Regions from separate parts of the Bradyrhizobium sp. Pa8 genome, predicted to be linked through region 2. Evidence: riboswitches for the same ligand, from Rfam matches in the RefSeq annotation. Region 2 holds a riboswitch; the other holds the start of a gene.

Region 1 (4,741 bases), 1.3 Mb from region 2:
GGATCGCGCCACAGTGACAACCGCCGGTGATGGTGCTCATGCGTTCCTCCCGATGGAAGCGAGGTTTCGTTGATCGATAGCTCTCGAGACCTGCGGCTTCAACGGCGCAATCGATTTGCGATTGCGTCCTACTGTCGCGTGACAACTCCTGCCACTGCGCGGGTAAGGTGATCCGCGACTACCATTTGAACGAAGCCGCGATCTCGTAGCTGCGAGGCGCGCCCAGGATGATCTGGTCGGTGTAACCGGGATCGCCCCAGGCCGCGTAGAGCTTGTTGGTCAGGTTCTTGACGCGGAAGCTGATCCGGGTCTGGTCGACGGTTGGGAAATACGCCTTTGGGATATCGACGAACGCGTATGCGTCGAAGATCGTGTAGGCGTCCATAGTGACCAGATTGTCCTGGAAGTTGAAGCGGTCGCCGACGTGGCGGACGAGGCCGCCGATCTCCACCGGCAGCTTCGTGTCGAAGCGGTAGGAGGCTCCGGCGTTGGCGATGAAGTTGGGAACGTTGGGCGGCGTCTTGCCCGAATAGGACTGGAAGTCGCCATTGCCGTCGACATAGGTGAAGTCGATGAAGCGCGACTGCACGAAGGCGACGTTGCCCCACAGCTTCAGGCCTGCGACCGGATTGACCGCGGCGGCGATCTCGACGCCCTTGGAGGCGATCTTGCCGGCGACGTTGAAGAGGATGCCGCTTTCGGGGACGTAGACGTTCTTGCGCTCGATGTCGAAGGCCGAGAACGTGGCCTCCGCGCGCTTGTCGGCCGACAGCACTTTCACGCCGGTCTCGTAGGTTCGCGACGTCGTGAGCAGCAGCGGCGTCGTGGGCCTGAGGATGAAGATGTTCGCCACCGTCGGGTCGGCTGCCGTCGCGTACTGGCTGTAAAGCATCACGCCGGGCGCGATGTCCCAGGCGTAGCCGATGCGTCCGGTGACCGGATTGAACGTCTTCGAGAAAGGATAGCTGGCTTTCAGGAGGCCGTTCTCGTCGAAGCGGGTCCGCGACAGCTCGATATTCTCAAAACGGATGCCGCCGATCAGCGCGAAGGTCGAGGTCAGCTTGAGCCGGTCCTCGAACGACAGCGAGGCAGTGTCGAGATGCGTGTAGATCTTCTCGTCGCTGCGCGGGCCGTAGAGGCCGCGATCCGGGTTGAGGAGGTCGACGTAGTCGTTGAAGAACAGCGTGTCCTGCGAGACGTTGAACTGGTTGCTGCTCGCCGCCACGGTGGCGACGAAGCGATTGTCCATTCCGCCGACGTTGGAATTAACGGTGAGGTCGGTGATGTTGCCGTAGAGTCGCTGGGCGTGATCCAGTGCCAGGCGTTCGCGATAGATGCTCTGCGCGCCCGCGAAATTGCCTATTGTCTGGTCAAACGACGAGATCTCGTTGTTGAACCAGTGCCGGTGGGCGTCATAGCCATAGACCTGGCTCTTCAGCGAGATGTTGTTGGTGATGTCCCATTGAAAGCCGCTGCGCAGCCAGAGCTCGTTGGCGCCGCTGTGATTGTCGAGCACGTTGTAGTTCGTCGTCAGCGTGCGCGCGTCGATGGTGACCGGGACCGGCGTGCCGCCGCCGAGGTAATAGTTACTCCACCGACCGGACACGATGCCGTTCGTCGGCACGATGCCCGGCGCGTTCGCGGGCACCAGCGGCGTTCCCCAGTAGAAGCGGTCGTTGTCCTGCCTGTATTCGGCCGCGCCCCAGATCTTCAGGTTCTCGTTGACGCGATAGTTCAGCTGGCCCGAAACGTTGCTGAGCTTCGAATAGGTGTCGTCGATAAAGCCCTTGTTGTTGAAATGGCTGATGTCAAAGCGGTAGTCGAGCCCGTTGATCAGCGTGCTGCCGCCCGAGCCGTAGCCGGCGCGATAGCCGTTGAAGGAATCGTAGGACGTGAAGGCGTCGTTGATAACAGGCCCGGTATGCGGCACCTTGTTCACGTAGTTGATGGCGCCGCCGGTCGCGCCGAGGCCCGCCACCAGCGAGTCCGGTCCCTTGATGATCTCGACCTGCTGGAGGCCAGCCACGTCCATGGGACGGCCGGTCATGGTCGACGGCCCGATCGGGATGCCGTTGTAGAGCGTGGAGATCTGGTCGCTGGTAAAGCCACGCATCGAGAAGATGGCGGGCGCACCGGGCGCATCGCCGCCGATGACGCCGACTGCAGCCTTGGCGACGTCGGTCGTGGTCCGGATGCCCAGATCCTGCATCGTCCGCTGACTGATGACCTCGACGGTCGCCGGCATTTCCCGCGCCGTGATGCCGAGCCGGGAGCCGACATCGGTGACGGCGGCCGTGTTGAGCGGCGTCTGCACCGGGCCGCTCGGAGCTTGCGTGGCAGGAACGGCGACAGCAGGGGCGCCACGATTGCGTCCCGCGGCGCGCCGGGCCGCGCGCGGCTTCTGGGTGCCGGGGCTTATGGCGGGAGCCTGTCTCGGAGCAGGCGGGGTGACGATCACCGGGCCGACCTCCCGGGAGCGGTTGTCCTGCGCCGCGCTTTGCGCGAGCGCCGCGGACGACAGCGACACCGACGAGAGCAGAGTAATCAGGAAAGCATGCGACAACGCTGGCCTCGCGCCAGCACCGAAATGAAGATTTTGCACGACAACGCTCTGCGGCGACGCAAACAAACCGTCACCGCGGTTGCCTTCGTCATCCACCTTCGCCCCAGGCGGCGGATGCACCGGCTACTTGTCCGACATCAGGGCACCCCGCCCAATGCGTTCGCGCGTGACCATGGCTGGCAGCAGGTTTCCTGGCTCGCGGGTCATCGCCTTCGACCACCTTCCCAGAGGCCCAAGCGGGGCTCCAGTGGTTCGTTTGGTCGTCGGCTATCCGCCTACAGTTGCGGGGGCAGCCGCGGAATTGCCCACCGAGGTGGACGCACCGCATTCCCTTGAAGAGTCCTTGCGGACACTACCGATCACGAAACTGGCATCCGGGGATAAGCGCGTCAACATCCGCGTGGGCTGTTCGATGGGCCGGTCGGTCGATGGTGGCCTTGTGTTGCTGTTTTGCACGATAGTCCGAAGGACCGCGTCGAAACGTCCGGCCCGGCCTCCGGACGAGCCCGGGTAACGAACGCTTGACCACGATCAATGACTGCCTTTGGTGCCCGAATGTGCTACTGAGGCCGTGTTCCGGCCTGACAAGGTAAGTCGATATTGATGCAGTTCGTCCGTACCATCCTGGCAGTCGCCATCGCCATATCCCTGGCGATGCTGCCGGTTGGCGCGTCCGCGGCGAACCTCGCAATGTCGTCGGATGGCATGCAGACGGCCATGCACGTGAGCGGCGACGCCGACATGTCGATGGACGATTGTTGTCCCGACATGAAGGGAACGGGCTCCCATAGCGGCGGTTACAAGTGCGGGATGGGCTTCTGCTGCGTTGGCGGGATCATCGCGCTCGGTGATGTCAGGCCCGTGGCGTTCGAACGTCTCGCCGTCGTGGCCAGCAAGATGGCTATTCCGCCGGATCAGGTCGTTTCCTTCCGCGGCGGCAGTCCTCCTTTCCGACCTCCTCGAATCTGATCTCGCAAAGCCCGAGACGCGAGCGGCATGGCTGCTCGCGACGACGACTGACGTGCGCGCTTCACGCGCCACGGCGAAAGATCAATTCATGAGGACAGGACAATGCTTTCCAAAATCAGCACCGCGGCTCTCGCCGCCACCCTTTCGCTTGCCGCTTCCGCCGCGATGGCGGGCGCGGGCGACTACGCCTTCGAGCCCGTCACTCCGCAGATGAAGAAGGGCGAAGACGTCACGCTCGCCGTTCGCCTGACGAACAAGCAGACCGGCAAGCCGATACCGGATGCGGTCATCTTCAAGACCCGCCTCGACATGGCTCCGGACGGGATGGCCGAGATGGAATCGGCGGTCGCGCCGCTGCCGTCCAGGGAGCCGGGTGTGTACGCCTTCAAGACGGACCTGCCGATGGCTGGACGCTACCAGATGACGCTGTCTGTGAAGTTGCAGGGCGAACCGGAGACGGTCACCGGCAAGGTGATCGTCACGGCGATCAAGTGAGCGTTCGGGCGCTGCCCGGCGGCGCCCGACATTCCCCTTTTTCCTTCACACGGACGCGCGCTCCCGGGCGCGCGGATACACGACATGAAAACGCTGCGTCTCCTGACGGCACTTGCGCTGGGCGGTGGCCTGGTCCTGGCCGGCGACTACTGGCATTCGAACGGTGCGGGCTGGCTCGCTGAGGCCGACATATCATCGGCTGCGGCCGCCGCGGAGCCAACTCCGCTCTACTACCGCGATCCAGATGGTGCGCCGCTCTGGTCTGCCGGTCCGAAGAAGGACGACCGCGGGCGGGACTATCTGCCGGTCTACGACGAAGCTGGCGCGGCCGTCGCGCCGGCGCCGCCGAAGGCGGCTTCGCCGCGAAAAATCCTCTACTACCGCAATCCCATGGGGCTGCCCGATACGTCGCCCGTCCCAAAGAAGGATCCGATGGGGATGGACTATGTCGCCGTTTACGAAGGCGACGACGCCGACGACGGCACGGTGAAGCTGTCGCCCGGCAAGATCCAGCGCGCGGGCGTGAAGTCCGAGCCCGTCACGCGGCGCTCGATCAGGGTCTCGGTGAAGGCGCCTGGCACGATCCAGCTCGATGAACGCCGCGTGTCGGTGATCGCGATGCGCGCCGAAAGCTTCGTGCAGAAGGTCGCCGACGTGACGACCGGCACGCGCGTGAAGGCCGGCCAGCCGCTGATGGAAATCTACAGTTCGGCG
Region 2 (4,741 bases):
CCACAGCGAGCCTTCGTAGCTCGGATAACGCCCGCGTTCCGCGGCGAGGTCGGACGACGCTTCGATCGCGTGGAACGAGATCGCTTCCATGCTGACGTCTGCAAAGGCCACGGCTGCATCCGACGCGATCGGGATGCGCTGGACCTGAAGCGCTTCCTGAAAGCCCATCAGCCCGAGGCCGACCGGCCGGTGGCGCATGTTGGACCGGCGCGCTTCGGGGATAGTGTAGAAATTGATGTCGATGACGTTGTCGAGCATCCGCACCGCCGTCGTCACCGTCCGCTTCAGCTTGGCCTGATCGAGGCCGTGAGGCCCGACATGGCTGAGCATGTTGACAGAGCCGAGGTTGCAGACCGCGACCTCGTCGGCCGAAGTGTTCAGCGTGATCTCAGTACAGAGGTTCGACGAGTGGATCACGCCGACGTGGCGCTGCGGCGAGCGCAGATTGCAGGGGTCCTTGAAGGCGATCCAGGGATGGCCGGTCTCGAACAGCATGGTCAGCATGCGGCGCCAGAGATCGGTCGCGCGCACCGTCTTGAAGACGCGCATGGCGCCGGCCTTCGCCCTTGCTTCATAGGCCTCGTAAACTGTCTTGAAGGCCTCGCCGTAGAGATCGTGCAGGTCGGGTGTCTCGTCCGGCGAGAACAGCGTCCACTCGCCGTCACTGTCGACGCGCTGCATGAAGAGGTCCGGCACCCAGTTGGCGGTGTTCATGTCGTGGGTGCGGCGGCGGTCGTCGCCGGTGTTCTTGCGCAGGTCGAGGAATTCCTCGATGTCGACGTGCCAGGTCTCGAGATAGGCGCACACCGCGCCCTTGCGCTTGCCGCCCTGGTTGACGGCAATCGCGGTGTCGTTGGCGACTTTCAGGAACGGGATGATGCCCTGGCTTTCGCCGTTGGTGCCCTTGATGTGCGCGCCGAGGCCGCGAACGGGGGTCCAGTCGTTGCCGAGGCCGCCGGAATATTTGGCGAGCAGCGCGTTGTCCTTGATCGACTTGAAGATGCCGTCGAGATCATCAGATACGGTGGTCAGGAAGCAAGACGACAATTGCGGGCGGAGCGTGCCCGAATTGAACAATGTCGGCGTCGAAGCCATGAAATCGAACGATGACAGCAGATCGTAGAATTCGATTGCTTGGGCTTCGCGGTCAATCTCGCGCACCGCCAGACCCATCGCCACGCGCATGAAGAAGGCTTGCGGCAGCTCGATCCGTTTGCCGCGGACGTGCAGGAAGTAGCGATCGTACAGCGTCTGGAGGCCGAGGAATTGGAAGTTCAGGTCGCGCTCGGGCTTGAGCGCCGCGGCGATCCGACCGAGGTCGAAGCGGGCCAGTTCGGGATCGAGCAGTTCGGCGGCGATGCCGGTCTTCACGTAGGCCGGGAAATAGTCGACGTACCGCGTCGCCATGTCGGCCTGCGAGGCGGATGTCGGCACGCTGTGGACGTAGGACAGCACTTCGCCGCGCAGCTTGTCGAGCAACAGGCGGGCGCTGACATAGGCGTAGTTCGGCTCCTGCTCGACCAGCGTGCGCGCGGCCATGATCGACGCCAGCGCCATCTCGTCCTGGCTGATGCCATCGTAGAGATTGCGGGTGGTCTCGGCGAGTACGGGCGCGGCCGAGACGCTATCGAGGCTGGTGCAGGCTTCGCCGATGATCAGCGCAAGCCGCTCGGTGTCGAGCCCGACGCGCGAACCGTCGGCCAACGTGACATGCAGGGCCGGCGCGGCGGCAGGCGCCGGCAGCGCGGCCGCCTCCTCGGCGCGCTGGCGCGACCGTTCCTCACGATAGAGCACGTAGGCGCGGGCGACCTTGTGGTGCTCGCTCCTCATCAAGGCGAGCTCGACTTGGTCCTGCACGTCCTCGATATGGAAGGTGCGTCCCTCGCCCGCGCGCCGCATCAGCGCCGCGACGACTTCGGCCGTGAGCTGCTCGACGCTTTCATGGACGCGGCGCGAGGCGACGGCGCTCGTGCCTTCCACGGCCAGGAAGGCCTTGGTCATGGCAACCGCGATCTTGGCGGAATCGAACGGCGAGACTTTTCCGTTGCGACGGATGATCTGCATGGCCGGCTCGCTGGAAGCAGCCGCAAGTGACTGTGAACGCAACTGGATGATCGGTGCGGAAGAACCTTCCGCGTCGTGCAGGTTCAGTGACATCAATAGGCCCCGTGATGCGCGTTGTTTCTTGAACGGGGCGTTGAGGAAGGACGCTGCAGAATCGCCGGCAGACAAATGCCGACGGCGCATGCAAGCGACCGCCGGGACACCCCGCCCGTGGACGTTCAGATCGTCACGGCAGGTCTCCTGGCTCGCAGGTCATCGCTTTCTTCCCGTCTTCCCGGCGCGTGAGACACCAGTGACGCTTGTTCGGAAGCAGCTCGCTGCTGACAGTTGCGGGGGCAGCGCCGGAATTCCGCGCTTTCGCGCGGTTCACCGGCTTCCCTCTTAGCCACCAAATCTTGCGATCCGGCGGAACCGTGACACCCATATGTGGTGATATTCCGGGGCGGCTGTCAACGGCTGATTTGCCGGCACCGTTCGCTTGTGGATTGCCTCTGACATCTCCGGATGTAAATTCGGGCATAATTTGCCCGCATGGCGCGTATGTTCTCCCGCAAATCATGGTAAACGCCGCCGCAGTTGATGGCATCCCCTTGTGCTGCCGCGGTTTGAAGCGGCGATCGAGCTCCTGAGCGTTGCAATCTACGTCGAACCGTTCGTTCGTGGCGCCTTGGGACAGGGCGGATCCGGATCGCCCGCGCATCCAGTTGTGTTGCGTTCGCTACTGTGCACGGGCATCTCCCGATCCTAATGACGGTGCGAAGACACTAGTCGATAGACGTGCAAGACCAAAGTCGGGAGAAAGCACCACGCCACGCCGATCTACGAGACGAGCTGGCGCACACGGACCACGAGCTACATGGCGCAAGCGCACGAGGGATCGCAGCGGTCATCGAAGGTCCGGGCCCGTCACATGCGCCAGGGGCCGAGCTCGTGGAGCTCGAGCTCGATCCCGAGCTTCTCGGCTAGGAGCTTGATATCGTCGCCGGCCTCGAACCCGTTCTTGAACACCTCGCGCTCCTCGTTGACTCCGGAAAATCCCACCGGCGCAGAAGCGGAGGCGCTACATCGTCCTGGTCCGACGAGGACAACCGAAGCACGCGGCTGATTCGATCGTTGGAACTTTGAGGTCTGGCAAGCCTAAGGTCTGGGGACGACGACGTATCGGGGGTTCGAAGCCCTCCCTCTCCGCCACTTGATCGAGACCTCGGGAATCCCCGGCAATGTAGGGGCCATTTTCACAAGCCTGATGAAGCTCTGTGTAGCACCCTTGTGGAGCACCCAGCATACACCGTTCCCGCACCCGTCACACAGCCGAATCCTTGCCCCTTTTTCCTTGTGCCCAATCCTTGACCGAGTTTTTCCGTTTGGGACTACCCGTCCAATGCGCCACGGGGCGCGCATGATCAATCCGTTGTTGCTCGGCTTCGCAGACCGGGAGCACCGGACGGAGATCGCGCGGAGCTTGCGCGAAAACCGCATCCTCTTGGAGCGGGCCAATGCTGAAGCGGAGGACGGGCAGGTCGGCGCCGGCAATCATGCGCGGCACCTGATGCGGGAGGTGGCTGCCCTTGAGGCGACGATGGCCGTCCATGACGACGCCCAGCTCGATCTTCCGGCGCTGCTCGCCGAGGCCGAGGCCGCGCCATGAGCCTCGCCACCGACCATGGGCCGGTTCGGCGCTTCCGGTCCGGCAACCGCCTCTCGGGCACGGACATCACCGCGATCGAGGCCGACCTGCGGCAGTGGTCCAAACCGAAGATCACCTGGAGCGCGGTGGTCTCGCGGGTCGAGGCGCTGATCGGGAGGCGGTTCAGCCGCCAGGCGCTAGAGTCCATCCGGTGATTTACCGGGCCTATGTCCAAGCTAAGAAGCGGCTGCGCGACGGCCTCCCTCCGGCCAAGCGCAAGCCGCTAGCGGAGCGGATCACCGCGTTGCAGGACGAGAACCGGAAGCTGCGCCAGGAGAACGAGGCGTTGCTCGAGAAGTTCGTGACCTGGCAGCTCAACGCCCCGAATCCTACGGGCTGCGCTCGGACCAGATGAATGCGCCACTGCCGACGGCGCGGCTGCCCAGCGACTTCAGAGACCGCGAGCTGACGCGGAGGGAGGAGCGGCGCGTCAGGCTCCTCGCCGACCGTGACCGCCGGCAGGCCCGCAAACTCCCCAGCCGATAGATCACCAATTTCGACGACAAAGCCCCGGATGCCGGCCGGTATCTGGGGCTTTGTCGTGCCACGGGGTTTGGTCCGCGTTACCTTACACTTTTGGCAAAAGGGCTGCGGTGAGCACTAGTTGCATAGTGCTCTTCGGTTCTGTCAACTAGCAAGGAAGTGATTGATCCGCTTTGCTTTTTTTGACGCTTTCTGTCGAAGGTGTAAGGTCGGGCTTTGTTAAGCACGGTCTGCGGTCCACGGCCCTGTTTCGCGGTTCCATTTTTTCTCGTGTCGTCGCTGCGGGATTTGGCGCCGCAAGACATGCTCAACGCAGGTACCAAGGTGCGGCACCCCGCGCCGCGAGGAGAAAATCGCAAATGCTGCTTGAATGTTGTCCAGATTTGGATTATGTCCATATCTGACATAGGAGTGGGCCGTGTTAGCCGATCGTAAGCCGCACCCAGCTAAGACGGGAACCGCGCCGCAGCGGCTGGATATTTCGCGCTTTGCGCCGGCCAATCGAAG

The links. A riboswitch is a leader RNA that binds a small molecule or an ion and turns the genes downstream of it on or off. The one in region 2 is predicted to bind cobalamin.
Region 1: it holds a riboswitch for cobalamin, as region 2 does, so the genes downstream of both, ACKWRH_RS13720 (TonB-dependent receptor) here and ACKWRH_RS07925 (ribonucleoside-diphosphate reductase subunit alpha) in region 2, are expected to answer to the same signal.

What each region holds. Positions count from the first base shown of each region.
Region 1 is NZ_CP176767.1:3,032,569-3,037,309, forward strand. Features, by position in the region: gene ACKWRH_RS13715 (GFA family protein) at 1-40, opposite strand, end outside; gene ACKWRH_RS13720 (TonB-dependent receptor) at 179-2,563, opposite strand; cobalamin riboswitch at 2,728-2,935, opposite strand; gene ACKWRH_RS13725 (hypothetical protein) at 3,167-3,532, shown strand; gene ACKWRH_RS13730 (FixH family protein) at 3,635-4,027, shown strand; gene ACKWRH_RS13735 (efflux RND transporter periplasmic adaptor subunit) at 4,112-4,741, shown strand, end outside.
Region 2 is NZ_CP176767.1:1,739,182-1,743,922, forward strand. Features, by position in the region: gene ACKWRH_RS07925 (ribonucleoside-diphosphate reductase subunit alpha) at 1-2,157, opposite strand, end outside; cobalamin riboswitch at 2,278-2,495, opposite strand; gene ACKWRH_RS07930 (hypothetical protein) at 3,464-3,712, shown strand; gene ACKWRH_RS07935 (hypothetical protein) at 3,709-3,906, shown strand; gene ACKWRH_RS07940 (hypothetical protein) at 3,903-4,106, shown strand; gene ACKWRH_RS07945 (MbcA/ParS/Xre antitoxin family protein) at 4,713-4,741, shown strand, end outside.